DNA from 2 places in the Streptomyces sp. A18 genome. Region 2 is predicted to be linked to the other one. Evidence: riboswitches for the same ligand, from Rfam matches in the RefSeq annotation. Region 2 holds a riboswitch; the other holds the start of a gene.

Region 1 (14,972 bases), on a different contig from region 2:
CCTCCTTGCCGCCCACCTTGCCCAGCTCCGCCTCGACCCAGATACCCCGCTCGTGGCCCCAACGCACGGCATCCGCCGTCGCCTTGACGTTCTCCTCGTACGGCAGCTTCGACGCGTCGAACATCACCGAGCTGAAGCCTTCGGGGTGCGCGGCCCGCAGCAGTTCCGGGTCCATGACGTGGTCCAGGTGCAGGGAGAGCGCGGCCGACGACGACTTCGCCACCGCCGCTGCCGCCGCCGCGATCGCGGACAGGTTGCCGCCGTGGAACTTCACCGCGTTCTCGGAGACCTGGAGGATCGCGGGGGTGCCCGCCTGCTCGGCACCCGCGGCGATCGCCTCCGCGTGCTCCAGCGTGATCACGTTGAACGCGGCGATCCCGCGCCCCGCCGCGCGCGCGTCGGCGACCAGGTCGCCGGTGGATACGAGTGGCACGATGAATGTCCCCAATTCCTGGGCCGCAGTGGCCCGTTGTGCGTCACGTCGTGTGTCGCCCACGCGGTGACGCGTGTTCTCACGCCGCGGTGGCCTCCCCGGTCACCGAAACCCGCGCGAGCAGGTCTTCGTACGTCGTCACCGCGAACTCGCCCGCCACCGGGGCCGCGACGGTCGCCGCCGAGAGGGCCACGGCCCGTGCGAGGCGCTCCGGCCACGGGAGGCCCTCCACCAGGGCGGAGAGCAGCCCCGCGACCGCCGAGTCACCGGCGCCCGTCGGATTGCCGCGCACACGGGTCGGCGGGGCCGCCTGCCAGGTGCCCTCCGGCGTGACGGCGCGCAGGCCCGCCGCGCCGAGGGACGCCACCACCGCATGCGCGCCCCTGCGGCGGGCGTCACGGGTCGCCTGGGCGGGCTCGTGGGAGCCGGTCAGCTCGGCCAGTTCGTCGGCGTTCGGCTTGACGATGTCGGGGCGGGCGGCGACGCCACGGCGCAGCGCCTCGCCGCTGGTGTCCAGGAGCACGGGGACGTGGGCGGCGCGCGCGGCTCGTACGAGCGTCGCGTACGCGCCCACCGGGACCCCCGGCGGCAGGCTCCCGCACAGCGCGACCGCCGTGGTGCCCTCGCGCAGCAGTTCCTCGTACGACTCCTGGAACGCGGACCACTCCGCGGGTGAGACCGCCGGGCCCGGCTCGTTCAGCTGCGTGGTGTCGCCGCTCGCCGCGTCGACGACGGCGAGCGTGCGGCGCGTCGCGCCCTCGACGGGTACGAGCGCGTCCGTGAGGCGGGGCTCGCTCGTGAGGCGGTCGTGCAGGACGCGGCCCGTGTCCCCGCCCGCGAAGCCGGTCACCGTCACGTCATGGCCGAGGGCCGCGAGGACGCGGGCGACGTTCAGGCCCTTGCCGCCGGGACGTTCGATGACCTCGGTGACGCGGTGCGAGGCGTGCGGGGTGAGGGCGGGGACCTTGTACGTGATGTCCAGGGCGGCGTTCAGCGTCACTGTGAGGATCACTCGTCACTCACCCCCGGAATCAGTGGAGAACGCGCTTGCCGCCGGTCTCTTTCGGGGCCGATCATGCCAAAGAGAAGGCGGTTGGCCCAGGGGTACGGGCCAACCGCCTTCTCTTCGTTGCCTCTTCAACGGGTGGTGAAATCACCCGAGTTGGGCCTAATTGGGCGCAACCACCCAGTCACCCTTGCGCATGACGCCCACCAGGTCGAACGCCGCGTCCAGGACCACGAGGTCGGCGTCCTTGCCCGGCTCCAGCGAGCCGACCGTGTCGTACATCCCGAGGAGCCTGGCCGGGTTGGCGGAGACGGCCCGCACGACGTCCTCGACCGGAAGCCCGTCGACGGTCGCCGAGCGCTTGAACGCGCGGTCCAGGGTGAGGGTCGAGCCCGCGATCGAGCCGCCCTCGACGAGGCGGGCGACGCTGTCCTTCACCTCGACCTCCAGCGGGCCGAGCATGTACCGCCCGTCGCCGAAGCCCGCCGCGTCCATCGCGTCCGTGATGAGCGCGGTGCGGTCGGCGCCCGCGTGGTGGAAGGCGAGCTCGAACGAGGCGGGGTGCAGATGCGTGCCGTCGTTGATCAGCTCGACCGTGATCCGCTCGTCCTCCAGGAGCGCGGCGATCGGGCCCGGCTCGCGGTGCCCGAGGCCGGGCATCGCGTTGTAGAGGTGCGTGGCGACGGTGGCGCCCGCGTCGATGGCCTCCACCGTCTGCTCGTACGTCGCGTCCGTGTGCCCGATGGCCGCGATCACGCCGTGCTCGGCCAGCAGGCGTACGGAGTCGATGCCGCCCGGCAGCTCGGTGGCGAGCGTGACCATCTTCGCCCGGCCGCGGGCCGCGTCGATCAGCTTGCGGACCTCGGCCGGGTCCGGGTCGCGCAGGAGGCCCTCGCTGTGCGCGCCCTTGCGGCACGGCGAGATGAAGGGGCCCTCGAAGTGGATGCCCGCGATGTCGCCCTGCTCGGCCAGCTCGCTGAGCAGGCCCGCGCGCTGGGCGAGGAAGTCCATCTCGCCGGTGACGGTGGAGGCGACGACGGTGGTCGTGCCGTGCAGGCGGTGCGTGTGGACGCCCTTGAGTACGTCCTCGACCGTGCCGGAGGTGAAGGAGGCACCGCCGCCGCCGTGGTTGTGGATGTCGACGAAGCCCGGGACCACCCAGTGGCCGGGGGCGAGATCGACGACCTCGGCGTCGGCGGGAGGGCTCCCGGCGATGCGCGTGCCGTCGACGATCACACGGCCGTTGGAAATGGTCCCGGTGGGCAGGACCACCTGAGCACCGGCGAGGACCTTGCTTACCTTGCTCGTGGCCATCAGGCGGTTACCTCCGTGGAGTCGGGGTCGGTGGGGGGCTCGGGTTCGCTGAGCAGATCCCAGGCGAGCAGGCCCGCGCCCAGGCACCCGGCGGTGTCCCCCAGGGCGGCGGGGACGATGAGGGGCTGGGTCTGGAACGTGACGATGCGTGCCGTCATGGCCGCCCGCAGCGGTGTGAACAAGGTTTCCCCGGCCTCGGCGAGACCGCCACCGATGATCAGGGTGTGCGGGTCCAGGAGGGTGAGGGCGGTGATGAGGCCGTCGGCGAGGGCGTCGACGGCGTTCTGCCAGACCCGCTGGGCCCGCGGGTCGCCCGACTCCACGGCCTTCGCGCAGTCCGCGGCGTCCGCCTCCGGGTCACCGCTGGCCGCGGCCCAGGCCTCGCTCACCGCGGAGGCGGACGCGAGCCGCTCCAGACAGCCGCGCTGGCCGCAGCCGCAGGGCGGGCCGCCGGGCCGTACGACGATGTGCCCGATCTCGCCCGCGGAACCGTGGGCGCCGGGTTCGATGCCGCCGCCGATCCCGATGGCTCCGGCGATGCCGGTCCCCAGGGGCACGAAGAGAAACCGGTCGGCGCCCTTGCCCGCGCCGATCCGGCCCTCGGCGAGGCCGCCGGTGCGTACGTCGTGGCCGAGGGCCACGGGTACGCCTTCCAGCCTGCGGCTGAGCAGCTCGCGCATGGGGACGTCGCGCCAACCGAGGTTCGAGGCGTAGACGGCGATGCCGCGCCCGGTGTCGACGATCCCGGGGATCGCGACGCCGGCCGCGGCGGCGGGCTCCCCGAACTCCTTGATCCCGTGGGCGCGGAGGTCGGCGGCGAAGTCGAGGATGGACTCGACCACGGCGTCGGGCCCCCGCTCCCGGCCGGTGGCCCGCCGCGCCTCATACAGGAGCGCGCCGTCCGCCCCGACCAGGGCGGCCTTCATTCCGGTGCCGCCCACATCGAGGGCGATGACATGTCTCACGGGGGACAGTCTCGCGCGTCGACCGCGAGAGGTCTAGTCCACTTCCGGGGCTTACGCCCCGTCAAAGGTCCCTTTCGCGGCACAGTGCCCCTTTGCGCCGGGACCTGCTCTGGCCCCTGCCCGCACTCCCCGCCGTGGCCCGCCCCGCCGGTCGGCCGTCCCGGGGTGGGCCTGCCGTGCTCCGCCCCGCCGGTCGGCCGCTCCGGTCGGCCGCTCCGGGGCGGATCTGCCGGGGGTCCGCCCCCGCCGGCCCACCCCTGCGGGACGGATCTGCCGGGGGTCCGCCCCCGGCCGGCCCGCCCCTGCGGGACGGATCTGTTGGGTTCGCCGCCCCCACAGGCCCGCCGCTTCGCGGCGGATCTTTCCCGCCCGCCAACCCGATTGCCCCGGAGGGTCCGGGTGGGTGGGGGAGCCTTGTTCGTGAGGGGGACGCTGCGGGGCAATCGGGTGGGTGGGTGGGAGACATCCGCCGCGAAGCGGCGGTTCAGGATCTGCCGCGCCCCCGGAAGGGGCAGGCGGCGGTTCAGGGCCGGCCGCACCCCCCCGGATGGGGCAAGCGGCGGTTCAGGACCAGCCGCCCCCCCCGGAAGGGGCAAGCGGCGGTTCAGGATCTGCCGCCCCCCCGGAAGGGGCAAGCGGCGGTTCAGGACCAGCCGCGCCCCCGGATGGGACAAGCGGCGGTTCAAGATCTGCTGCCCGCCCCGGGAGGGGACTAGCTCAGGATGACGCTTCGCGTCAGGTTGCGAGGGTGGTCCGGGTCGAAGCCCCGGGATTCGGCCAGGGCCACCGCGAGGCGCTGGGCGCGGATCAGGTCCGCCAAGGGGTCCGCCTCCTCGTGGGCGACCAGTTCACCGCCGACGCGGGCCACATCACCGGCCAGCCCCTCCGGCAGAACCCCGAACATCCACGCCACCCGGCCGGGGCCGGTGATGGAGATCGGCCCGTGGCGGTACTCCATCGCCGGGTACGACTCCGTCCACGCCCCGGCCGCCTCCCGCATCTTCAGCGCCGCCTCGAGGGCGAGACCGTACGTCCAGCCACGCCCCAGGAACGTCCACTGCTCGGCGGCCACCACGGACGCCGGGAGCGGCTCGGTCACGGCGAGCTCCGCGTCCACCGCTGCGTCGGCGACCGACTTCACGCCGGGGATGTCACCGAGCCCGGCCCGCAGGAAGGCCAGCGCGGTCGTCGCGAACCGGGTCTGGACGACCGACTCCTCGTCCGCCCAGTCCAGGACCGCCACCGAGTCCGCCGCCTCCATGACCGGAGTCTTCGGGTCGGCGGTCAGGGCCGTGGTCGGGACCGTGCCCTTCAGCTCGCCGAGGAGCTCGAGCACCTCCGTCGTCGTACCGGAGCGGGTGATCGCGACCACACGGTCGTACTTCCGCCCCACGGGAAACTCCGACGACGCGAACGCGTCCGTCTCGCCCTGACCGGCGGCCTCGCGCAGCGCCGCGTACGCGAGGGCCATGAACCACGACGTCCCGCACCCGGTGACGGCCACCCGCTCGCCCGGCTTCGGCAGACCGTCGAAGGTGAGAGCTGTCTCGGCCGCCCGGTGCCAGCAGGCGGGCTGGGTTGCGATCTCTGCTGCGGTACGCGACATGCGTCAAGGCTCCTTGCCGGTGGGACGTCATTGGTACGCCGTTGCACAAGCGATACTGAGGTGGTGTAGACCTCGTGTCCAGACGCGAGGGAAAATCGCAGTTCACGTAGATCATCGAGGGTGGGAACAGCTGTGCAGCGGCGCGCGACAGGACTGACCGCGGCGATAGCCGCACTGGGCACGGCGGCGGTACTCGCTGGCTGCGGCGGTCCCGGCGACTCAGGCGACGTCACCCTCAAGCTGGTGGCCGCCGACTATGGAGACTCCAAGGCCAACAGCTCCCAGAAGTACTGGGACGAGCTGGTCGAGAAGTTCGAGGCGAAGAACCCCGGCATCAAGGTCGACGTCAGCGTCTACTCCTGGACCGACGTCGACCGCAAGGTCAAGGAAATGGTCGACGCGGGCGACGCCCCCGACATGGCCCAGATCGGCGCGTACGCCGACTACGCCGCGCAGGACAAGCTGTACCGCACCGAGGACCTGGTCTCCATCTCCACCCAGGCCGACTTCATGGCCCCCCTCTCCGAGGCGGGCGAGGTCAAGCGCGTCCAGTACGGCATGCCGTTCGCCTCCTCCACGCGCCTTCTCTTCTACAACGAGAAGATCTTCAAGGACGCCGGCCTCACCCCGCCGCAGAGCTGGACCGACCTGGCCGCCGCCGCCAAGGTGCTCAAGGCGCGCGGCGTGAAGATCCCCTACGCCCTGCCGCTCGGCGCGGAAGAGGCGCAGGCCGAGACGATGCAGTGGCTGCTCAGCGGTGGCGGCGGCTACACCGACAACGTCGGCACGTATGACATCGACTCCATCCAGAACGTGAAGACCTTCTCCTGGCTGAAGGACGAACTCGTCGGCAAGGGCCTCACGGGCCCCACGCCCCCGGCCAAGCTCGACCGCGCCGAGGCCTTCGCCGCCTTCACGCGCGGCGACGTCGGCATGCTGAACGGCCATCCCACGCTGATGCAGATGGCCGCGAAGAAGGGCGTGAAGTACGGCATGGTGCCGATGCCCGGTGTGAACGGCAAGGCCCAGGCCACGATGGGCGTCGCCGACTGGATGATGGCCTTCAAGAAGCGCGGCAACGGCGAGGAGGTCGGCAAGTTCCTCGACTTCGCCTACAGCACGAAGAACGTCCTGGACTTCTCGCGCGAGTACGACCTGCTGCCCGTCACGACCTCCGCGGCGCAGCAGATGACGGGCAACAAGAACGACAAGGCGCTCGCCGAGTTCCTGGACGAGCTGCCCACCTCGCAGCTGTACCCGGTGGGCAAGACGTCCTGGGCGCAGGTCTCCGTCGACGTGAAGAAGTACATCGGCAAGGCCGTCGGTGAGAACGGCAATCCGGCGTCGATCCTCGGTCAGATCCAGACCAAGGCGGCGACGGAGGAGAACGCGGAATAGCGTGGCGGGCATGACGGACGCTGGAACCCCGGACGACACCGGCCTCTCCGAGCGCGATCGCGCGATCCTCGCCCTGGAGCGCCGGGACTGGGTCGCCGGGCCCGGCGCCAAGGAGCGGGCCGTGCGCGAGCAGCTCGGCCTGGTGCCGGTCCGCTACTACCAGCTCCTGAACGCCCTGCTCGACGACCCCCGCGCCCTCGCGCACGATCCGGTGACCGTCAACCGCCTTCGGCGGATAAGGGAGTCCCGGCGCGGGGAGCGTTGAGGTTAGGGTCGGCCCCATGGGTGACCCTGTGTACGCGCCGTACTCTCCCGAGCTGCCCGAACCCGCGACCCCGGCCGGGCGCGAGGGCCTCGCAGCGCTCCTCGCGCGGCCCGAAAAGGCCGTGATCGCGCTCGACTTCGACGGCACGCTCGCGCCGATCGTGCCCGACCCGGAGCAGGCCCGCGCCCACCCCGACGCCGTGCCCGCCCTCGCCGCGCTCGCGCCGAAGGTGCTCTCCGTCGCGGTCGTCACCGGCCGCCCGGCCGGCGTGGCGGTGCGGTACGGCGGGCTCGCGGGCATCCCGGGTCTCGAACACCTCGTCGTGCTCGGGCACTACGGCGCCGAGCGGTGGGACGCCGTCTCCTCCACCGTGCACGCGGCCGAGCCGCACCCGGGGGTGGCGTCCGTGCGCGCCGAACTGCCGGGTTTCCTCGACGCGATCGGCGCCTGGAACGGGACCTGGATCGAGGAGAAGGGCCGCGCGGTGGCGGTCCACACGCGCCGCGCGAGTGACCCGCAGGCGGCGTTCGAGGCTTTGCGCGACCCTCTCGCCGAACTGGCGTCCCGCCACGGCCTGATCGTCGAACCGGGCCGCCTGGTCCTGGAGTTGCGCCCTCCGGGCATGGACAAGGGGGTCGCGCTCGCCGACTACGTACGGGAGGTCGGCGCGGAGACGGTCCTGTACGCGGGCGACGATCTGGGCGACCTGCCCGCGTACGCGGCGGTGGAGAAGCTCCGTTCGGACCAGGTGCGGGGGCTGCTTGTGTGCAGCGGCAACGCGGAGGTGGCGGAGCTGGCGGAACGGGCCGACTTGGTGGTGGACGGGCCGTCGGGAGTGGTGGAGCTACTCGTCGCGGTAGCCGCTCAGCTGGGGTGAGGGCGGGCGAATCTTCGAGTCCCCGACCGACTCCGCCCCTTCCGGACGGGCTGAAGATTCAGCCCGCCGGCGTTTGAGGACGAACTCGGCGGAGCCGGTGATGACGGCAACCAAGGCACCCGCGCCGGAGCGGGTTTTCGGGAAGGGGCGAGGTCGGGGAACAGGAATCAGGCCCTCAGCGCCCGCAGTTGATCCAGGAACCACTGCGCCGGCGGCAACGCCGTCCCCGCCGCCGCGAGCCGCTTGGTACGTTCCGCCCGCTCCTCCACCGGCATCGTCAGCCCGGCGTGCAACGCCTCAGCCGTCCCCGTCACGTCATACGGGTTCACGACGAGCGCATCCTCCCCCAGCTCCTCCCACGCCCCCGCCTCCCGCGAAAGGACCAGCGCACACCCCTCGTCGGAGACGACAGGCACCTCCTTGGCCACGAGGTTCATCCCGTCCCGGATGGGGTTCACCAGAGCCACGTCCGCCAGGCGGTACGCCGCGAGCGAGCGGGCGAAGTCGTCCTTCACGTGCAGCACCACCGGGGTCCAACCCTCCACCCCGTACTCGGAGTTGATCGAGTCGGCCACCCGCTGCACCTCTGCGGTGTACTCGCGGTACACCGCGAGATCCTGCCGGGATGGATACGCGAACGCGACGTGCACCACCCGCTCCCGCCACTCCGGCCGGGACGTGAGCAGCTCCCGGTACGCCAGCAGCCCCCGCACGATGTTCTTCGACAGCTCCGTCCGGTCCACCCGGACGATCACCTTCCGGTCGCCCTCGTCGCCCCCGCCGCCCACCTGCTCCCGCAGCGCCGCGAGCCGCTCCTCCACATCCGCCCGCCGCGACCGCTCCCGCAGGAAATCCGCGTCCGCCCCGAGCCCGTGCACCCCGATCCGCGTGCCCGACGTACCGCCGAGGACCGCCACGCAGCACTCCGTGAACGCGTCTGCCCAACGCCCCGTCAGGAACGCCGCCCGGTCGGCCCCCAGGATGCCCCGCAGCAGCTGCTCCGCGACGTCGTCCGGCAGCATCCGGAAGTAGTCCACCGGCGCCCACGGCGTGTGCGAGAAGTGGCCGATGCGCAGGTCGGGGCGTAGTTCGCGCAGCATCCCCGGCACCAGGGCCAGGTGGTAGTCCTGGACGAGGACGGAAGCGCCGTCGCCCGCGCTTTCCGCGAGCGCTTCGGCGAAGGCCCGGTTGTAGGTCTCGTACGACGCCCACTGGGCACGGAACTCCGGTCCGAAGGCCGGTTCGAGCGGCGTCTGGTACAGCATGTGGTGGACGAACCACAGCACCGAGTTCGCGATCCCGTTGTACGCGTCCGCGTGCACCTGGGGATCGATGTCCAGCATCCGCACGCCCGGTTCACCTACCCCGCGCCGCACCGCCTCCCGGTCGCCGTCCCCCAGCGCCGCGCAGACCCACAGGGCCGATTCCCCGTCCGATTCGCCGATCGCGCTGAGCCCGGAGACGAGTCCGCCGCCGCCCCGCTTGGCCGTCAGTTCCCCGTTCTCCTCCAGGGTGTACGTGACGGGGCCGCGGTTGGACGCGACGAGAACCTGGGCGGCGGCGTGCTCGGAGACCATGTGCCGAACCTAGCCCTTCCCGGCTGCGCTCAAACGTACGGCCGGACCCGTGGCGGGCCCGGCCGTATACGTCCATCACCTCTGGTGGGGTGCGCTTGGTCCCGTCCGCTCCTCGCTAGTGCCGCCTGCTCCTCGCCGCCGCCACCGCAAGCGCGCCAATCGCGCACAGGGCGATCGCGAGACCCGCGTACAGCATCGTGTCGGAGTCGCTGCCGGTGTCGGCCAGCTGACCGGGGCGGTCCACCTGCTCCACGGGGCCGTTCTGCGGCTCCTGCGGGGCGGGCGGCTTGCTGATGTTCTTCGCCTCGACCGTCTTGGGGCTCGCCGTCTTCGTCACCTCCAGGTCGGGGACCGGGACGGAGAGCGCGAGGTCCATGCCCGCGGTGTTGATCCGCTCCATGACGAAGGTGTTGTTGTTGTCGCGGCCTTCGCCGTCCGCGGCGGTGGCGCAGCGCGCCGCCATGTCCGCGGGCGTCGTCGGGCAGCCCATGACCGTGTTGCCGATGGTCTTGAAGTCGCCGTACAGCGATTCGTCGTAACGCTTGGCGAAGGGCTCGGCCACATCCGCGGCGGCGGGCACGGCCGCCGAGCCGAGTGCTCCCGCCGCGAGGCCGGCCGTGGCGATGGCCACGCCGCCGATGCGTCGCGCGCTTCCCATTACTCGTCTGACCCACATAAGTGGGGAATGTAGACAAAATGCCCAATATCGGGGGTTACGCCACGCGGCGGGCCGTGTATTCGGCGATGTCGGCCATCGGCGGCCGTTCCTCCGTGTCCACCGAATGGGTGCGCGGCTCGAACCCCTGCTCGCCCCGTTCGAACTGGGTGAGCTCGGGGCGCACGAGATGGCCGCGCGCGAGCCGCAGCTGCGCCGTCCGGTAGATCGCCGCCGCCATGCGGCCCAGCGCCTGCCCGTCCTGGTGCCGGTGCTTGCGCACGCCCACGTCGACCTGCGCGAGCGCGTCCAGGCCCACGGTGTGCAGGGCGTCGACGAGCAGACCCAGCTCCACTCCGTAACCGACGGGGAACGGCAGCCGCTCAAGGAGGGACCTGCGCGCCGCGTACTCGCCGCCCAACGGCTGGACGAACCCCGCCAGTTGGGGCCAGTGCATGTTGAGCAGCGGGCGCGCCATCAACTCGGTGACCCGGCCGCCCTGACCTGCGGTCCCGGCCAGGGGGCGGTCGTACATCGCCTTCACGAAGTCCACGTCGGGCTCGGTCAGGAGCGGGCCCACGATGCCGGTGACGAAGTCCGCCGAGAACTCCTTCAGGTCCGCGTCGACGAACGCGACGATGTCGCCGCCGGTCACCAGGAGTGAGCGCCACATGACCTCGCCCTTGCCGGGCACGGCCGGTATGCGCGGCAGGATCTCGTCCCGGTGCACGACCCGCGCGCCCGCCTCCCGCGCGACCTCGGCCGTGCGGTCCTTCGAGCCGGAGTCGATCACCACGAGCTCGTCGACGAGGGAGGCCCTCTCGATCAGCTCACGGCGGATCTCGGCGACGATCTCCCCGACCGTCTCCTCCTCGTCGAGCGCGGGCAGGACGACACTCACCGAGGCTCCCGACGCCCGTTTGGCGGCGACGAGCGCGCTGAGCGGACGGTCGGCAACGGACCAGGAACGCCTGGTCAGCCAGCGCTCGGCCTCTTCCAGCACGGCGGGTTCCTCCTGTGTGTGGCCTACATGTGATCCATCTCGCGGTTCGGACGACTATCTCAAGGGTCCAGGCCGTCGGTTACAGTCTTGAACAACGCGGATGACCATCGCATGTCGGGGGTCATCGCGTAACAAATGCCCTGGGCCCATGAAAGCCCAGGCGCCATACCGCTCATCCAGAGGGGCAGAGGGATACGGCCCGTTGAAGCCCCGGCAACCATCCCGCCGACCGCGCACGCGAGGTCTCGGTGGGGAAGGTGCCAATTCCGTCTCGTGGCGAGATGCGTCACGGGGAAGATGAGGAGAAAGGGCCTCGCCTCCATGGCTGCGCAGACTGTCGAAACGTTCGACACCACCCCCTCCACCACCACGGATTCCGTGGACCTCGGCCCCGCGTCCGGCCTCTCGTGCCGCGAATGCGGTGAGCTCTACGCGCTCGGTCCGATCTTCGCCTGCCAGGCCTGTTTCGGCCCGCTCGAAGTCGCGTACGACCTGCCGACCGGTGACCCCGAAGCGCTCCGGAAGCAGATCGAGTCCGGCCCCGACAACATCTGGCGCTACGCCCCGCTGCTGCCCGTCCCGGCGGACGTGGCGTCCAAGCCGAACATCAACCCCGGCTGGACCAAGCTGGTCAAGGCCGACAACCTCGCCCGTGAACTCGGCGTCGAGCAGGGCAAGTTGTTCGTCAAGGACGACTCCGGCAACCCGACGCACTCCTTCAAGGACCGCGTCGTCGCGCAGGCCATCGAGGCCGCGCGCGCCTTCGGCTTCACCACCCTCTCCTGCTCCTCCACCGGCAACCTCGCCGGCGCCGTCGGCGCCGCGGCGGCCCGCGCCGGCTTCCGCTCCTGCGTGTTCATCCCGCACGACCTGGAGCAGGGCAAGGTCGTCATGGCCGCGGTCTACGGCGGCGAGCTCGTCGGTATCGAGGGCAACTACGACGACGTGAACCGCTTCTGCTCCGAGCTCATCGGTGACCCGCTGGGCGAGGGCTGGGGCTTCGTGAACGTGAACCTGCGGCCGTACTATGGCGAGGGCTCCAAGACGCTCGCGTACGAGATCTGCGAGCAGCTGGGGTGGGTCCTTCCCGACCAGCTGGTGATCCCGATCGCGTCGGGCTCGCAGCTCACGAAGATCGACAAGGGCCTGAAGGAGCTCATCAAGCTGGGTCTCGTCGAGGACAAGCCCTACAAGATCTTCGGCGCTCAGGCCGAGGGCTGCTCGCCGGTGTCGACCGCCTTCAAGGCGGGCCACGACGTCGTGCGCCCGCAGAAGCCGGACACCATCGCCAAGTCCCTCGCCATCGGCAACCCCGCCGACGGGCCGTACGTCCTGGACATCGCGCGTCGCACGGGCGGGGCCGTCGAGGACGTGAACGACGAGCAGGTCGTCGACGCGATCAAGCTGCTCGCCCGGACCGAGGGCATCTTCGCGGAGACCGCCGGGGGGGTGACCGTGGGGGTCACCAAGAAGCTGATCGAGGCGGGCCTCATCGATCCCTCCCTGACCACGGTGGTCCTGAACACCGGTGACGGCCTCAAGACCCTGGACGCTGTTGCCGAGACCTCTCAGGCGACGGCGACGATCAAGCCCAGCCTTGACGCGTTTCGCTCCGCCGGGCTGGCCGGTTAACCGCCGTAGGGCCTGACCGCCCGTCGCCGACGGGCGGTCGTGGTCCGTCCTCGCGCAGTTCCCCGCGCCCCTGACGGGGCGCCTCCGCCCCCTGAATCATCGAGGTGAACCCCATGAGCGTGAACGTTCGTATCCCCACCATCCTCCGCACCTACACCGGCGGTCAGTCCGAGGTCGCCGCTGAGGGGGCGACCCTCTCCGAGGTCATCGCCGACCTGGAGAAGAACCACACGGGCATCGCTGCCCGTGTCCTGGACGACCAGGGCAAGCTGCGGCGCTTCGTGAACGTCTACGTGAACGACGACGACGTCCGCTTCGAGCAGGGCCTGGAGACGGCGACGCCGGACGGTGCCGGAGTGTCCATCATTCCCGCCGTCGCGGGTGGTTGATCCTTTAAAGAAACACCCTGCGTAATCTCCATTGCCCCCTCCGCGAGAGAAGCGGAGGGGGCAATTCCATGCGGTTGAGCGCGGTACAGTTGGGAAGCGAGCTTCCTGTTTGTGCCGAGCGCATATACGAAGTCGCCCCGAGGGCGACAAGAAGTAGCCAAAGTGCACTGCCCATTTGCCCTTCCCGTGGCATTTGTCTGGCCCGACTTGCCCTGAACTCCGGCGAATTCTCCGCAAATCTCCGATCAGGCGTGCCCAGAATTCTCGTCCGATTGACCTGTTGCAGAGGGCAGTTGGGCAGATACATTCAGCCGCGGTCGACGCGTTCCGGCGCACGCCTCCACAACCCATTGGGGGGGTGAGGTCTGACCCGGGTCCGCGAAGTGCGGGTCCGTGCAAGGGCCAGTAATAGGGGAGTTAGGCATGGCTCAGGGCACCGTCAAGTGGTTCAACGCGGAGAAGGGGTACGGCTTCATCGCGGTCGACGGTGGTGCGGATGTTTTCGTCCACTACAGCGCGATTCAGATGGACGGCTACCGCACCCTTGAAGAAGGTCAGCGAGTGGAGTTCGAGATCTCGCAGGGCCAGAAGGGTCCGCAGGCGGACATGGTCAAGCTCGCCGTTTGATCTCGGCGCGATCGGCCAGTGACTTAGCGAGTGACGAGGGGCCCGCATCCCGACAGGGGTGCGGGTCTCTCGTGCGTCCCGTGGCGCACCCCCGTGCGCGCGCCCCCTCGTACGTCTGGGATCCGTAAGAGGCGCTTGCACTCGTAGGGGTCGAGTGCTAATCATTGGGCTTAGCACTCTCCGAGTGAGAGTGACAGAACTTGGATCGGGTCGGTGAGGCCCGCAGGCCGGGTGGGGCAAGGAACCACAAGGTTTGCAGGCCGTCCGTCGCGGGCACTGGCGCGATCCGGAGCATGCCACCCCTGTCCGGGAGGACCACTTCACATGGCCAAGATCATCGCGTTCGACGAGGAGGCACGGCGCGGCCTCGAGCGCGGCATGAACCAGCTCGCCGACGCCGTCAAGGTGACCCTGGGCCCCAAGGGTCGCAACGTCGTCCTCGAGAAGAAGTGGGGTGCCCCCACGATCACCAACGATGGTGTTTCCATCGCCAAGGAGATCGAGCTCGAGGACCCGTACGAGAAGATCGGCGCCGAGCTGGTCAAGGAGGTCGCGAAGAAGACGGACGACGTCGCCGGTGACGGCACGACGACCGCGACCGTCCTGGCCCAGGCGCTGGTCCGCGAGGGCCTTCGCAACGTAGCCGCCGGTGCCAACCCGATGGCCCTCAAGCGTGGCATCGAGAAGGCCGTCGAGGCCGTCTCGGGCGCCCTGCTCGAGCAGGCCAAGGACGTGGAGACCAAGGAGCAGATCGCTTCGACCGCCTCCATCTCCGCCGCCGACACCCAGATCGGCGAGCTCATCGCCGAGGCGATGGACAAGGTCGGCAAGGAAGGCGTCATCACCGTCGAGGAGTCGCAGACCTTCGGTCTCGAGCTCGAGCTCACCGAGGGCATGCGCTTCGACAAGGGCTACATCTCGGCGTACTTCGCCACCGACATGGAGCGTATGGAGGCGTCGCTCGACGACCCGTACATCCTGATCGTCAACTCCAAGATCTCGAACGTGAAGGACCTCCTTCCGCTCCTCGAGAAGGTCATGCAGTCCGGCAAGCCGCTGCTGATCATCGCCGAGGACGTCGAGGGCGAGGCCCTGTCGACCCTGGTCGTCAACAAGATCCGTGGCACCTTCAAGTCCGTCGCCGTCAAGGCCCCGGGCTTCGGTGACCGCCGTAAGGCCATGCTCGGCGACATCGCCATCCTCACCGGTGGCACCGTCATCTCCG
Region 2 (14,972 bases):
CGAGGGCAGCGAGTTGAGCAGCTTGCGCGCCTTGGCGAGCTTGTGCTCGACGCTGCGCTTGTGGCGGGCCACGGCGGTGCGGCTCTTCTCCAGCTCGGAGAGCTTGCGGCCGGCCTCGGTGCGCTCCTGGGCGAGGCTGCGCTGGGCCTTCTGCAGATCGGCCAGTTCACCGGCCTGGCGGGCGCTGATGCGGTCGAGCGCCGACGCCCGGTCCAGATAGCCGTCCGGGTCGGAGGAGAGCACCAGGGCGAGGGAGGGGTCGATGCCGCCCGAGCGGTACTGCGCCCCGGCGAGCGAACCGAGCGCGCCGCGCATCGTGTTGATGCGCTCCTGGCCGCGGGCGACGCTGTCCTTGGCCCGCTCGACCTGTTTGCGCAGGGTGTCCGCGCGCTCGTCGGCCTTGTTGTACGCCTCGGTGGCCTTCTCGGCCTGCTCGAAGAGGCGGTCCACCTTGGCCTTGGTGCCGGCCGGGGTGTCCTGCGGTGCGGCGCCCGCCGGTGTGGCGACGATGGCCGCTGCGGCGGTGGCCGCAGCAGCGGCCGACAGAACGGTGACGCGCGTGCTCCGGTCGAGGCCGGACAGTGCGAGACGACGATGGGACCCCACGGGAAGCCGCTCTCCCTCCACTGACGGACCCCCGGCCGAAGTACGAACCGGGGGAAAGCCCCCCGATCCGTCGGGGGAATGCGCGCGACAGTAGCCGTGGGACCACGTCACGGCCAAAGACCCTGCCGTGTACGCAACGTGACGCCCCGCCGGAGACGCAGGTCACCGACGGGGCGTGGGGTCAGCGGGAGTTACCGGAATTCGCCCGTTTGGGCGGCACTCCGGTCGTTTCAGATGCGGACGCCGAACTGGAAGGAGCCGATCGTGGACATCGACTCGTAGCGCACCACAGCGCCCGGCTTCGGGGCGTGCAGGACCTGTCCGTTGCCCGCGTAGAAGCCGACGTGCGCGAGGCTGTTGAAGAACACCAGGTCGCCGGGCTTGAGCTCGCCCCGCCCGATCTTCGTGCCGTCGTTCTGCTGGGTGTACGTGGTCCGGGTGATCTGCACACCGGCCTGGTTGTACGCCCACTGCGTGAGGCCCGAGCAGTCGTACGAGTTGGGGCCGCTGCCACCGGAGACGTAGGGCTTGCCGATCTGCGTCGCGGCGGCGCTCAGGGCGGCCTGGCCGCGCTGCGAGGCCGGCACCTCCTTGCCGAGGTCCACGCGGTCGCCGGCGTCACGGCTCGCGCGGGTCTCCTTGGCCGCGAGCTCCTGCTTCTCCTTGGCGGTGAGGGTGTTGAGCAGCTTCTGGGCGGCGCCGAGCTTGCTCTGGACCTCCGACTTCTTCTTGCCCAGTTCCTTGCGCGTGTCGGCGAGGTCCTTGAGCTTGTCGGAAGCCTCCTTGCGCTCCTGCGCGAGGGTCCGCTGCTTCTCCTGGACCTTCTTGAGCGCCTCGACCTGCTGACCGCTCAGCTGGTCCATGGTCGACGCCTTGTCCAGGTAGTCGTCCGGGTCGGCCGAGAGGAAGAGCTGGACGGAGGGGTCAAGGCCGCCGGAGCGGTACTGCGCGCTGGCCATCGAACCGAGGCCGCCCCGCAGGTCGTTGAGGTCCCCCTGGCCACGGGCGACCTTGTCCTGAAGCTCGCCGATCTCCTTCTCGAGCTTCTCCTGCTTCTCCTTGGCACCGTTGTACCGGTCGGTGGCCAGGGCCGCGTCCTCGTAGAGCTTGTCGACCTTGGACTTGACCTCGTCCTTGCTCGGCTTCTCGCTCGGCGTCGCGTTGGCCGCCTGGGAGGTGAGGGCGACGGCAGCGGCGGCGGTCGCGGTGAGCACGGTCACGCGGGCGCGGCTCGGCTGCTTGGGTCGACGGTGGGACGCCACGAAGGCGGCTCCTTCTTCCTCCAGCCGCCTACCGAGACCCGGTGGGCGGGTACCACCGCTGTCACCCCGGATGGGTGATCAACCGAGCGGAGGTTCGAGGCGAGACCCTAGTGACCTTCTTGTGATCAGTTCAAATCCTGACCGGCAAAAAGAGGGGTGCGGGACGCATATTTTACCGATAACGCACAGGCGGTAATGATCAATTGACGCTACGTCGCGTAGCCGACGTCCCAATTCGGGCATAGGGAACAGGAGTTACTTGCGCACCCTTAGCCCCGCAGAAGCGGCGTACGTCAGCCGCGCGAAAGCCGCTTCAGAAGGACGGCCGAGGCGACGGGACGCGCCCCCGCCTTCGCGATCCCGTCGGCCACTTCGCGGTCGGTCGAGACGACGACCACGGGGCGCCCGGGAGGCTCGGCGCGCACCAGCTGACGGATCAGCTCGTCCGCGGTGACGCCCGGCTTGGAGAACAGCACCCGCACCCCGCGCGGCGGCGCGAGCAGCACGGGCGCGGCGAGTTCGGCCCCGTCGAAGACACAGGTCATCTCGGCGCCGGTCTGCGCGGCGAGCTGCGAGAGCGAGCCGAGGAGGCGCAGCCGCTGCTTCTCCAGGGGCATCGTCGGATAGCCGGTCTTGGTGACGTTGTAGCCGTCCACGACCATGTGCGCCTGCGGCAGCGCGAGCAACTGGTCCAGGATCGCCGGGTCGTTCTCGGAGAGCGCGCGGGCCGCGATGTCCTTCGGGGTCATGCGCCCCGGCTCGACGGCGTCCACGGTCTCGGCGGGCCGCACGGAGACCGGCGGCAGGGCCAGCTCGCGGCGCAGCCCCTGGGCGGACTCCAGAACCGTGTCGAGCAGCAGGCGCACCCGCATGTCCTCGACGCTGCGCCCCTCGCGCGCCGCCCTGCGGCTGGCCTCCAGGGCGGCCTCGGTCTCGCTGAGCCGCGCCTTGAGCCGCCGGGACTCGCTCTCGGCGGCGGACAACTGCGCCTGGCCCTCGGCCCGTACGGCGTCGGACTCGGCGGCGGCCTTGCGCAGGGCCGCCTCGCCGCGCTTGACGTCGCTGAGGGCGCCGCGCAGCTTGCGATGCATCGATTCGGCTTCCTTCTTCGCCGACTCGAGTTCCGTGCGCAGCCGTTCGGTCTCGGCCTTCGTGTGGCCGCGGGCCGCGGAGAGCTCCTCGCGGAGCCGTTCGAGCTCGGCCCTCGTCTCGTCGTCGAGCCGCTCGGCGTCGGCCCGCAGGGCCTCCTCGCCTGCCGCGGTCACCAGCTTCACCCAGCCCGCGGGGCGCAGCACGTAGGCCGCGGCCGCCACATCGAGGGGGTCCGCGGCCGGGGGCGGGGTGCCCGCGTCCAGGGCGCCGGTGAGCTCGGGCTGTGCCTCTCTGAGACGTTCGCCGATGCGCTGCCTGAAGAGCGGGTCGCCCTCCAGGGCCGCCGCCATCGCGTTGCCCGCGAACTTCGTGCGCCGGGTCGGCGTGAAGCGGGCGTACTGCCGCAGTTGTGCGGGCAGTTCGCTGACCGTGAGGCCGCCGAAGCCGTCCGAGACGATCTGGACGACCCGTCGGCGCACTCCGTCGGGCAGCGGACGGTCGAGCACCTCAGCGGTGCCGTCGTCCGGCTCCCCGCTTGCGCTCTCCACCATCCGTCACCCCACTAGCTGTGCGGGGCCCGCTCCCTCAGGAGCCGGCACCCGGCCTGTCCACGAGTTCCACCTGGTCCACCGCATTGCACCAGCGGCAGCGCACCGACTCGATGGTCTCACTGACCACCTCGCGTTCCTCGACGCTCGACTCACCGGCCAGGTCGAGGTGCACGTACTCGACGACCTTCGACGTGCGGGTCACGTCAAAACGCGTGAGATTGCCGCACAGCGCGCAGCGCCACCGGGTGGTGTCGGTCGGCAGAGGAACCGTCATCGTGGCTGTTTCGCTTTCCTTCGGAATTCCATGGTGTGTGGTGCCCGTAACCCTAAGGCCTGTAAGGGGCTCCATGCGGCGGCCTCCTGCGCGGCGGGGCGGTCTGTACGGTTTGCTGCCCTTACGTCATGCTCTGATCATGATCAAGACATGGGGTACGACGGCGGGCAGGATGATGAGGGGACAGTCGGCCCCGGTGACGTACGGCCTGATCGCGGCCTGCTCTCTGGTCTTCCTGATCTCACCGCTGTCCGGGTTCAACCCCGCGTACGGCACGGGCGACGAACTGATCGCCGCCCAGCAGGCCTACTTCGCGCGCTGGGGCGTGGTCCCGTCGGACCTGTTCAGCGGTGCGCTGCGGCCCGCGCTCGCCCCGGCCACCGCGCTCTTCGTGCACGGCAGCTGGCTGCACCTGTTGGGCAACATGCTCTTCCTCTACGTATTCGGGGCGATGGTCGAGGAGCGGATGGGGCACCTCCAGTTCGCGTTCTTCTACCTCGGCTGCGGCTATCTCGCCCTGTTCGCCTACGCGGTCGCGCACGCGGGCTCCGACCAGACCCTGGTGGGCGCGTCGGGGGCGATCTCCGCGGTGCTCGGCGCCTTTCTCCGTCTCTTCCCGAAGGCGCGGGTCACCAGTCTCTTCCCGTTCCTCTTCTTCCTGCCGCTGCGCTTCCCGGCCTGGGTGGTGCTGCCGTTCTGGGTGACGCTGCAGTGGCTGGCCGCGCTGCAGGGCGGCCAGGGGCCCGGTGTGGCGTATCTGGCCCATCTCGTGGGGTTCTCGCTGGGCTTCGTCTACGCATGGGTGCGGTATGGCGGGGCGGCTAGAGTGAAGAAGCCAGCACCGGCTACCGAGGGAGACAGTCAGCCGTGATCACCGCGATCGTGCTCATCAAGACCAGCGTGGACCGGATCCCGGAGATCGCCGAGTCGATCGCCGCCCTCGACTGTGTCAGCGAGGTCTTCTCCGTGACCGGGACGTACGACCTCATCGCCATGGTCCGCGTATCGCACCACGACGACCTGGCCGACGTCATCCCCGGCAAGATCAGCAAGATCCCGGGCGTGGAGGGGACGGACACGCACGTCGCGTTCCGCACGTACTCCCAGCACGACCTGGAAGCGGCGTTCGCGATCGGCCTGGACTCCTAGGCATCCGCTGCCGGGCGTCCGCGCGGATGCCGGACTCGGCACGGATGCCGGATGAGCGTTTCTTCATCTGCAGCTCATGCTTCTGACGCACCGCGCCCCGCACCCTCACTGTCATGGTCTTCTCCCACCGCATGGCCGCCCTGGCCGCCGTCGTGGCGATCCCCCTCGGCATCGCCGCGACCAGCTACGCCCTGACCGACAGCCCCGAGCCTCCCAAGGCCCCGCCCAAGGTGGAGCTGGAGAGCGGCTCGCCGTCCTCGTCGACGTCACCGTCGTCGTCGGCATCGCCTTCCTCGAAGCCCACCACTCCCCGGCCGACGCCGAGCGACGAGACGGTGTCCCCACCACCGGTGAGCGAGAATTCCTCGGGCGATGACAACGACGACGACGGCAACGAAGGCAGCGGCCAGGGCGACAACGACGACGACGGCCCCGGTGACGACGGCTGAGCGCCCGCACCGCTGGATATCGGCCCGTGTCCGCATCCTGCTCTGGCTGCTCGTGGTGATGACGGTCGCGCTCACCGCGGTCGCGGCCACCACGCGCTCCGTCCTGCTGCGCGACGTCGACCACCGCATCGACCGGCTGCTCGCCCAGGAGACCGGCGAGTTCACCAACCTCGCCCGCGAGGGGGTCGATCCGCAGACCGGCCAGAAGTTCACCTCTCCCGATCCGCTCCTGCGGCTCTTCCTGTCCCGCCAGTACGCCGACCCCGACGAGGAACTCCTCGGCCTGGTCGGCCGCCCCGGCAAGACGCCCGCGAAGAAGGAGCAGTCGCGCGAGCCACGGATCGGCCATCCGCTCGCCGAGGACCCCGCCGCGCTGCGCACGGTCTTCGAGTCCCCCGACGCCACCGGCACCCTGCACCGCTCCCAGGGCGAGGTCCGCTGGGCGAAGGTCGAGATCGCGGCGAGCGGCGGCCACCCGGCGGCGGCGTTCGTCGTCGCCTTCCACCCGGCGGGCGAACAGGCCAAGGCGGGCGACGTGTTCACGATGCTCCTGGCCATCTCCGGGGTCGCGCTCCTGATGACGACCGGCATCGGCTGGGCGGTCGCGGGCCGCATCCTCAAGCCCGTGCGTCTGGTGCGTACGACCGCCGCGCAGCTCACCGAGCAGGACCTGACCCAACGCATCCCCGTACAGGGAAAGGACGACATCGCGGCGCTCGCCGAGACGTTCAACGGGATGCTCGACCGGCTGGAGCGCGCGTTCGCCGCGCAGCGGGAGTTCGTCGACGACGCCGGGCACGAGCTGCGCACGCCCATCACCATCGTGCGGGGCCATCTGGAGCTGATGGGCGACGATCCGCAGGAGCGCGAGGAGACGGTCCGGATCGTGATGGAGGAGCTCGACCGGATGAGCCGCATCGTCGAGGACCTCCTCCTGCTCGCCAAGGCCGAGCGCCCCGACTTCGTCACCCCGGAGCCGGTACAGCTCGCCGAGCTGACCGCGGACGTCTTCGTCAAGGCACGGGCGCTCGGCGACCGCGACTGGAAGCTGGCCGAAGTGGCCGACGGCGAAGCCGGTCTCGACCCGCAGCGCATCACCCAGGCGATGGTCCAGCTCGCCCAGAACGCCGTCCAGCACACCGTCCCCGGCCAACGCATCGGCATCGGCTCGCGCAGCACGGCGGGCCGGATCGAGTTGTACGTCGCCGACAGCGGGCCCGGCGTCCAGGCGCAGGACGCGGCGGTGATCTTCGAGCGGTTCCGGCGCGGCACCGCACGCCGCGGCGCCCGCGCCACCGGAGCCGGACTCGGCCTCGCCATCGTGCGCGCCATCGCCGAGGGGCACGGTGGCCGGGTCGAGCTGCGGCCGACCACCCCGGGCTCCGGCGGCGCCACCTTCGTACTCGTACTGCGAGAACAGGAACCCGTACTGCCATGAACCGGATTCTCATCGTCGAGGACGAGGAGCGCATCGCCTCCTTCGTCGAGAAGGGCCTGCGCGCCAACGGCTTCACCACCAGCGTCGTCGGCGACGGCGACGCCGCCTACGACTACGCCCTGACCGGCAGCTTCGACCTGGTCGTCCTGGACATCGGACTGCCGGGCCAGGACGGCTTCACGGTCCTGCGCCAGCTGCGCGAGTCCCGCGTGACCACACCGGTCATCGTGCTGACGGCACGCGACTCGGTCCGGGACACGGTGGCGGGCCTTGAGGGGGGCGCGGACGACTGGATGACCAAGCCGTTCCGCTTCGAGGAGCTGCTCGCGCGGGTGCGCCTGCGGCTGCGCACGGCGGCGCGGGCGCCGGAGGTGACGGTGCTGCGCAGCGGGGAGCTGACGCTGGACCTGCGGACACGCAGGGCGCGTTCGGGCGAGCGGACGGTGGATCTGACGGCACGTGAGTTCGTGTTGCTGGAACTCTTCCTGCGCCATCCTGGTCAGGTCCTCTCGCGGGAGCAGATCCTGTCGCACGTGTGGGGCTACGACTTCGACCCCGGGTCCAACATCGTGGACGTGTACGTACGGGCGCTGCGCAAGAAGCTGGGCGCCGAGCGGGTGGAGACGGTGCGCGGGATGGGGTACCGGCTGCCGGGGTGATCTGCGGCAGGGGCGGCCAGGCGCGGGTGAACTTTCCTTCATCCAAGGCTCATTGAGGGCTCACGGCCGGGCCCGAGGCTCAATGCGTGACCCTGAACCCCCGCCAAGCCATCACCCTGTGCATCGCGCTGAGCCTGTGCGCGCTGCTCGTGGTGCCCGGCAACTTCCCCGGCCTGAGCGGCGACGCCCGGCTCACCCTCGCGGTGTTCGCCCTCGCGACCTGTGCGTGGATCGGCACGCCGATCGACGACACGTACATCGCGCTCGGTGCCGGGCTCGCGCTCACCGCGACCGGGGTGATCAGCAGCGACACGCTCTTCGGCACCCTCGGTGACGAGACGGTCTGGCTGCTGATCTGCGCCTTCGTGCTCGCGGCGGCCGTGGCCCGCAGCGGTCTGGCGGGCCGGGCCGCGGCCTTCCTCGTCAGCGGGGCGCGCAGCGTACGGCAGTTGACGCATCTGACGACGGCCGCCCTGGTCGTCACGGCCTTCGCGGTACCCGCCACGTCGGGCCGCGCCGCGCTCGCCCTGCCCGTCTTCCTCGCCCTCGCCAAGGTCCTCGCCGACCGCAGGCGCCTGGTGGTGATGCTCGCGCTCCTGTTCCCGACCGTGATCCTGCTCTCCGCGGTCGCGACCCTGATCGGCGCCGGCGCGCATCTGATCACGGTGTCCGTGCTCCGGGAGGCCACCGGGGACCGGATCGGCTTCACGCAGTGGATGCTCCTGGGCCTGCCGCTCGCCGTCGCCTCGTCCCACCTCGCGGCGGAGGCCGTCCTGTTGACGACGACACGGCGGGCGGACCGCAAGGGTCCCGTCCACATCACCGTCGAGCAGCTTCAGGAGCACAGCGAGCAGCCGGTCACCGGAGTCTGGGAGCCCGCGGAGACCCGCTGCGCCCTGCTGCTCGCCACAGTCGTCGCGCTCTGGTGCAGCGAGCCGCTGCACCAAGTGCCGCCCGCAGTCGTCGCGTTGATCGGCGCGGTCGTCGCCTCGTCCCCCGCCCTGGGCACCGTACGCCTGAAGGACGCCCTGAAGACCGTGCCGTGGTCGCTGCTGCTCTTCATGGCGGCGACGATGGCGATGGGGGTCGCGCTCGCCGAGTCGGGGGCGGCGAAGTGGCTGGTGGGCGGAGTTCCGCTGGATGTGCCGCCCTGGCTGTTCCTGACCGTCGTCGTCACCGTCAGCACGGCCGCGCACCTGATACTCCAGTCCCGCTCGGCCCGCTCCTCGGTCCTGGTCCCGCTGGTCGTCGCGGCGGCCGTCGGCGCGGGCGTCAACCCGGTCGCCGCCGCCCTCGCCTCCACGGCGGCGGCGGGCTTCTGCCACACCCTGCCCGCGTCCGCGAAGCCCGTCACCCTCTTCGCCGACATCCCGGGCACGCCCACCTACACCCCGCGCGACCTGCTGCGTCTCTCCGCGGTCCTCGCGCCGCTGACCGCCGCGCTCGTCCTGCTCTTCGCCGTGGCGCTCTGGCCGCTGCTCGGCGTACCCGTCCGCTGACCCCACCCGCACTGGAGACCCCATGCTGACCCGTTTCGCCATCGCCCCCAGCGGCTTCAAGGAGTCCCTGTCCGCGCAGTCGGCGGCCGAGGCCATCGCCGAAGGAGTACGCCGCGTCGTCCCGCACGCACAGACCGATCTGATCCCCCTGGTGGACGGCGGCGAAGGCACCGCCCGCGCCCTGGCCACCACGGGCGGCGGGCGCCTGGTCGCGCTGCCCGCCACCGGTCCCGTCGGCCAGCGGATCGGCACGCACTTCGCGCTGCTCCCGTCCGGCACCGCCGTCGTGGAGATGGCCGCGGTCGCCGGGCTCTCGCTGGTCCCGCGCGGTCTGCGGGACCCTGGCGCCACGACGACGTACGGGGTCGGCGAGCTGATCCGCGCCGCGCTCGACGCGGGCGCCCGCCGCATCCTGGTGGGCTGCGGCGACTCCGGCACCTCGGACGGCGGCGCGGGGGCCCTGCAGGCGCTCGGCGCCCGGCTCCTGGACGCGGACGGCTGGGAACTGCCGCGCGGCGGCCGGGAGTTGACCCGACTGAACCGCATCGACCCCGCGGGCCTCGACCCTCGCCTGAAGTCCACCGAGATCCGCGTCGCGTGCAACCCCTTCAACGTCCTGACCGGCGAGCGCGGCGTCGCCCGCGTCTTCGGCCCCCAGAAGGGCGCCACCCCCACGCAGGTCGAACAGCTCGCGGCGGCCCTTGAACACTGGGCGCACGTCCTGACCCGCGACCTGCACGTCACGGAGGACCTCGCGCTCGGCCCCGGAACAGGCGCGTCCGGCGGCCTCGGCGCCGGTCTCGCCGCCCTCGGCGCCCAGCTCCTGCCCCGCTTCGACGTCCTGCTCGACGACCTGGACCTGGACGCGCGCCTGGCCCGCGCCGACCTCGTCGTCACCGCAGAGGGCGCCCTGGACCACCAGACGCCGCGCGGCAAGGTCCCCGCCGAAGTGGCGCGGCGCGCCAAGCGGTTCGGCCGCCCGGTCCTGGTCCTCGCGGGCACGATCGGGCAGGGCGCGCACCACGTACGGGCGGAGGGTGTGGACGCCTACAGCGCGATCCTGCCCGCGCCGGTCTCACTGACCGAGGCGCTCGGCCGCGGGGCCGAGTTCCTCACCGACGCGACCGAGCGCGCCCTGCGAATGATTGTGCTGGGGTCACGCCTGAAGGGGCACCCCAAAGCCCAGAACCCGGCTCAGGTTCAGGCGGCCGTGGTGTCCGGCACGCAACGCCCGTCCTCGGTGCGGTAGTTCCACCGCGCGCCGTCCGCCACCAGCTCCTTGACGGCACGCACGAAACGCTCCACGTGCTCGTCCGGGGTGCCGGCGCCGAAGCTGACGCGGATCGCGTTCAGCGACTTCTCGCCGGGCGCGGCCTCGGGGGCACCGCACTCGCCCTGGGTCTGCGGGTCGCTGCCGAGCAGGGTGCGCACCAGCGGGTGGGCGCAGAAGAGGCCGTCGCGTACGCCGATGCCGTACTCGGCGGAGAGCGCGGCGGCGAAGTGTGAGCTGTTCCAGCCGTCGACGACGAAGGAGATGACGCCGACGCGCGGCGCGTCGTCCCCGAAGAGCGAGAGCACCTTCACGGCCGGTACGTCGGCGAGGCCCTCGCGCACCTTCGCGATGAGGTGGCGCTCACGGGCGACGAGCTCGTCGAAGCCCGCATCGGTCAGCGCCTTGCACGCGGAGGCGATCGAGTACACGCCGATGACGTTCGGCGAACCGGCCTCGTGGCGCGCGGCGGTGTCGTGCCACTCGACGTCCACGCCGCCGTCGCTGCGCCGCGCGACCTTCCGCGATGCGCCGCCGCCCGCGAGGTAGGGCTCGGCCGCCTGCAGCCAGTCGGAGCGGCCCGCGAGGACGCCCGAGCCGAAGGGCGCGTACAGCTTGTGGCCGGAGAAGGCGACCCAGTCGACGTCCAACTCGCTGATGGAGACCGGGTGGTGGGGCGCGAGCTGCGCGGCGTCCAGGACGATGCGGGCGCCGTGCGCGTGGGCGGCGGCGGCGAGCTCCTTGACCGGCCACAGCTCACCGGTGACGTTCGACGCGCCGGTCACGCAGACCAGGGCGGGGCCATTGGGGCCTCCCCCGCTCGAACGAAGTTGAGAGCTCGGGGAAGGGTCGCGGTCGGCGAGGGCGCGCTCCAGGGTGGCGACGGCCTGGTCGGCGGTGCGCGGGGCGTTCAGGTACGTCACGCGGGCGTCGCGCCAGGGCAGCAGCGATGCGTGGTGCTCGGTCTCGAAGACGAACACCTGACAGTCGGCGGGCAGCGCGGCGGCGAGCAGGTTGAGCGAGTCGGTGGTCGAACGGGTGAAGACGACCTGGTCGTCATCGCGGCAGCCCAGGAACTCGGCGACGGTGACCCGGCTGTTCTCGAAGAGGTCGGTGGAGAGCTGCGAGAGGTACCCGGCACCCCGGTGCACGCTGCCGTAGTACGGCGCGTACGCGGCCACGTCGTCCCAGACCCGCTGCAGCGCCGGGGCGCTGGCCGCGTAGTCGAGCGCCGCGTAGGTCACCTCGCCGCCGGTGACGAGTGGCACGGTGACGTCACGGCCGAGGACGGGCAGCGGGGCGGCACAGACGGTCTGGTCGGCGGCAGCAGTGGTGACAGACATGGCGAACTCCCGTGGGAAGGCAGGCGAGTTCACTGCGATGGCGCTCGAACGGCGCTGCAGTGAGGAAAGAAAAAGGGGGTGCGGAAAAGGGGCCGGGAAGCCCTATCGCATTCGCTTGCTCACGAGACTGCTCCCTTGAGGACCAGGACCCCAGGGGTACGACACTCATCGAGTGCGCAGGGGTCCGCGCTTGCCATACGCCTTGCTGCGTACGGCCTGGTCTTCACCCGGGGCACCCCGCCACGGACGGAGGGTTGCCGGACAGCGAGCCGGGGCTTAATCGCTGTCACTCATGACCTGCGCAGCATCTTGCCACACGATCTTCTCGGTGGACACCGCAGTCCGGGATCCGGACTGCGGTGTGCGCCACACTCAGCTGTTGCTGGCCGCCACCCAGCGCTCAAGGGCCCGCTTCGCGGACCCGGAGTCGATCGACTCCGCCGCCTTCGCGATGCCGGCGCCGATCTGCTCCACCAGGGTCGCGTCGCTCGGCGCGAGGGCGACCAGGGCCGCCGCGGTGTTGAGCAGCACGGCGTCCCGCACGGGGCCCTTCTCGCCGTCCAGGAGGCGCAGCGCCACCTCGGCGTTGTACGAGGCGTCGGCGCCCCGCAGCGCCTCCACGGGGACGAGGTCGATGCCGACGTCCCGCGGGTCGAAGGCCTCCTCGCGCACGACGCCGTCCCGTACCACCCAGACCCGGGAGGTCGCGGTGGTCGTCAGTTCGTCGAGCCCGTCGTCGCCGCGGAAGACCAGGGAGGAGTTCCCGCGCTCGGCGAAGACCCCGGCCACGATCGGCGCCATCCGCGGGTCGGCGACACCGACCGCCTGGGCCCGCACCTTGGCCGGGTTGGTGAGCGGACCGAGAGCGTTGAAGACGGTCCGGATGCCCAGCTGGCTGCGCGCCGCACCGGCGTGCCGCAGCGCCGGGTGGAACTTCACCGCGAAGCAGAAGGTGATCCCGGCTTCCTCGGCCACCTCGACGACCCGCTTCAGCGGCAGCTCCAGGTTCACCCCGAGCTTCTCCAGGACGTCCGACGCGCCCGATGCGCTGGAGGCGGCGCGGTTGCCGTGCTTGACGACCTTCGCGCCCGCGCCCGCGGCCACGATCGCCGACATCGTGGAGATGTTGACGGTCTTGGCGCCGTCACCGCCGGTGCCGACGATGTCGACGGTCTGCCCCGGCACCTCGATCACATTGGCGTGCTCATACATCGTCCGTACGAGGCCGGTGATCTCCTCCACGGTCTCGCCCTTGGCCCGCAGCGCGACCACGAAGCCCGCGATCTGCGCGTCGGTCGCCTCGCCCCGCATGACGCGGTCCATGGCCCAGGCCGTGTCCTCGGCGCTCTGGTCCCGCCCTTCCAGCAGCCCGTTCAGTACACCGGGCCAGGAACGGGCCGCCGCGGTGTTGCCTCCTGCGGGGGTCACAGCGCTCATCTGCCGCTCCTGGGTTCGTCTGGATGGGGACAGGAACACCTTATCCAGCCCGGGGGACGGCAAAGAGCCCCGTCCATGCACTGGATGCATGGGACGGGGCTCTCGCCGTGGCGACCATGGAGGTCAGAGCTTCAGGGGATCAGTGGTGGCCGTGGCCGCTCGTGATCTCCTTGTACTCCTCGGTGGTGGGCTTGGGGATCTGGCCTTCCTCCCCGTAGTAGCCCTTGGAGAGCTTGGCCCGGAGCTTCTGCGAGCCCTTCACCTTGCGCTCGACGCCGTTCTCGTCGGTCGAGGGACCGATCTCGACGGGCGCGTACTGCTCGTGCGCGGTGAGCGTGTGCAGCTGCTCCTGGTTGAGCGGCTCGTGGACCTCGATGAACTCACCGTGCGGCAGGCGCTTGATGATGCCCGACTCGCGGCCGTGCAGGACCTTCTCCCTGTCGCGCCGCTGCAGACCCAGGCAGATCCGCTTGGTGGCGATGAAGGCGAGGACCGGAGCCACGAAGAAGGCGATGCGCACGAACCAGGTGATCGAGTTGATCGACAGATGGAAGTGCGTGGCCCAGAGGTCGTTGCCACCACCGACGAGCAGCACGAAGTACCAGGTGATCCATGCGACGCCGAACGCCGTACGGGTCGGTGCGTTGCGCGGGCGGTCCAGGATGTGGTGCTCGCGCTTGTCGCCGGTGACCCAGGACTCGATGAACGGATAGACCGCGATCGCGACCAGGACCAACGGGAAGATGATCAGCGGGATGAACACGCCCAGGACGAGCGTGTGACCCCAGGCGTTGATCTCCCAGCCCGGCATGACACGGATCAGACCCTCGGAGAAGCCCATGTACCAGTCGGGCTGGGCTCCGGTGGAGACCTGGTCCGGACGGTACGGGCCGATCGCCCAGATCGGGTTGATCGTGGCGATCGCCGAGACGGCCGCGATCACACCGAAGACCAGGAAGAAGAAGCCTCCGGCCTTCGCCATGTAGACGGGCAGCAGGGGCATGCCGACGACGTTCTTGTTCGTCTTGCCGGGGCCCGCGAACTGCGTGTGCTTGTGGTAGAAGACCAGGATCAGGTGCGCGACCACCAGGCCGAGCATGATGCCCGGCAGCAGCAGGATGTGCACCGAGTAGAACCGGGCCACGAAGTCCCCGCCGGGGAACTCCCCGCCGAACAGGAACATCGACAGGTACGTGCCCACGATCGGCACGGACAGGACCGCGCCCTGCATGAAGCGCACACCGGTACCGGAGAGCAGGTCGTCCGGGAGCGAGTAACCGGTGAAGCCGGTGAACATGCCGAGGACGAACAGCAGGAAGCCGAAGACCCAGTTGACCTCGCGCGGCTTGCGGAAGGCACCCGTGAAGAAGACGCGCATCATGTGCACGAACATCGCCGCGAGGAAGATCAGCGCCGCCCAGTGGTGGATCTGCCGGATCAGCAGACCACCACGCACATCGAAGCTGATGTGCATGGTCGAGTTGAAGGCCTCGGACATCAGCTGGCCCTGCAGCGGGATGTAGCTGCCGTGGTACTCCACCTCGTTCATCGACGGGTGGAAGAACAGGGTCAGGTACACACCCGTGAGGATGATGATGATGAAGCTGTAGAGGCAGATCTCACCGAGCATGAAGGACCAGTGGTCCGGGAAGATCTTGCGCATGTTGGCCTTGGCCAGGGAGTAGATCCCCAAGCGGCCGTCGGCCCAGTCGGCGACCCGCTCACCGGCGGGCGCCTCCTTCTTACGCGTATCAGTCGTCGTAGTGCTCATCCGCGCTCCCAGAAAGCAGGACCGACGGGCTCAGCGAAGTCGCCGAGCGCCTCGAGGTAGCCCTCTTCGTTCACGCCGATGCGCAGCTGCGGCAGCGCGTGACCGGCCGGGCCGAAGATCACTCGGGCACCGTCGGAGAGGTCGAAGGTGGACTGGTGGCACGGGCAGAGGA

The links. A riboswitch is a leader RNA that binds a small molecule or an ion and turns the genes downstream of it on or off. The one in region 2 is predicted to bind S-adenosylmethionine.
Region 1: another riboswitch for S-adenosylmethionine. It lies ahead of thrC (threonine synthase); the one in region 2 lies ahead of AC5P1C_RS05905 (aminotransferase class V-fold PLP-dependent enzyme).

What each region holds. Positions count from the first base shown of each region.
Region 1 is NZ_JBWLKL010000028.1:23,324-38,295, forward strand. Features, by position in the region: gene AC5P1C_RS31530 (class II fructose-bisphosphate aldolase) at 1-433, opposite strand, end outside; gene AC5P1C_RS31535 (1-phosphofructokinase family hexose kinase) at 513-1,445, opposite strand; gene nagA (N-acetylglucosamine-6-phosphate deacetylase) at 1,602-2,753, opposite strand; gene AC5P1C_RS31545 (ROK family protein) at 2,753-3,718, opposite strand; gene AC5P1C_RS31550 (SIS domain-containing protein) at 4,431-5,324, opposite strand; gene AC5P1C_RS31555 (extracellular solute-binding protein) at 5,457-6,722, shown strand; gene AC5P1C_RS31560 (DUF3263 domain-containing protein) at 6,733-6,987, shown strand; gene otsB (trehalose-phosphatase) at 7,004-7,864, shown strand; gene AC5P1C_RS31570 (alpha,alpha-trehalose-phosphate synthase (UDP-forming)) at 8,032-9,441, opposite strand; gene AC5P1C_RS31575 (LAETG motif-containing sortase-dependent surface protein) at 9,557-10,099, opposite strand; gene AC5P1C_RS31580 (glucosyl-3-phosphoglycerate synthase) at 10,155-11,099, opposite strand; SAM riboswitch class I at 11,269-11,403, shown strand; gene thrC (threonine synthase) at 11,421-12,731, shown strand; gene AC5P1C_RS31590 (MoaD/ThiS family protein) at 12,845-13,120, shown strand; gene AC5P1C_RS31595 (cold-shock protein) at 13,544-13,747, shown strand; gene groL (chaperonin GroEL) at 14,072-14,972, shown strand, end outside.
Region 2 is NZ_JBWLKL010000003.1:41,427-56,398, forward strand. Features, by position in the region: gene AC5P1C_RS05850 (C40 family peptidase) at 1-606, opposite strand, end outside; gene AC5P1C_RS05855 (C40 family peptidase) at 837-1,868, opposite strand; gene AC5P1C_RS05860 (NYN domain-containing protein) at 2,162-3,511, opposite strand; gene AC5P1C_RS05865 (hypothetical protein) at 3,546-3,785, opposite strand; gene AC5P1C_RS05870 (rhomboid family intramembrane serine protease) at 3,925-4,656, shown strand; gene AC5P1C_RS05875 (Lrp/AsnC family transcriptional regulator) at 4,653-4,934, shown strand; gene AC5P1C_RS05880 (small secreted hydrophilic protein) at 5,048-5,383, shown strand; gene AC5P1C_RS05885 (sensor histidine kinase) at 5,442-6,821, shown strand; gene AC5P1C_RS05890 (response regulator transcription factor) at 6,818-7,480, shown strand; gene AC5P1C_RS05895 (SLC13 family permease) at 7,567-8,979, shown strand; gene AC5P1C_RS05900 (glycerate kinase family protein) at 9,002-10,228, shown strand; gene AC5P1C_RS05905 (aminotransferase class V-fold PLP-dependent enzyme) at 10,180-11,592, opposite strand; SAM riboswitch class IV at 11,774-11,890, opposite strand; gene trpD (anthranilate phosphoribosyltransferase) at 11,965-13,029, opposite strand; gene qcrB (cytochrome bc1 complex cytochrome b subunit) at 13,169-14,800, opposite strand; gene qcrA (cytochrome bc1 complex Rieske iron-sulfur subunit) at 14,797-14,972, opposite strand, start outside.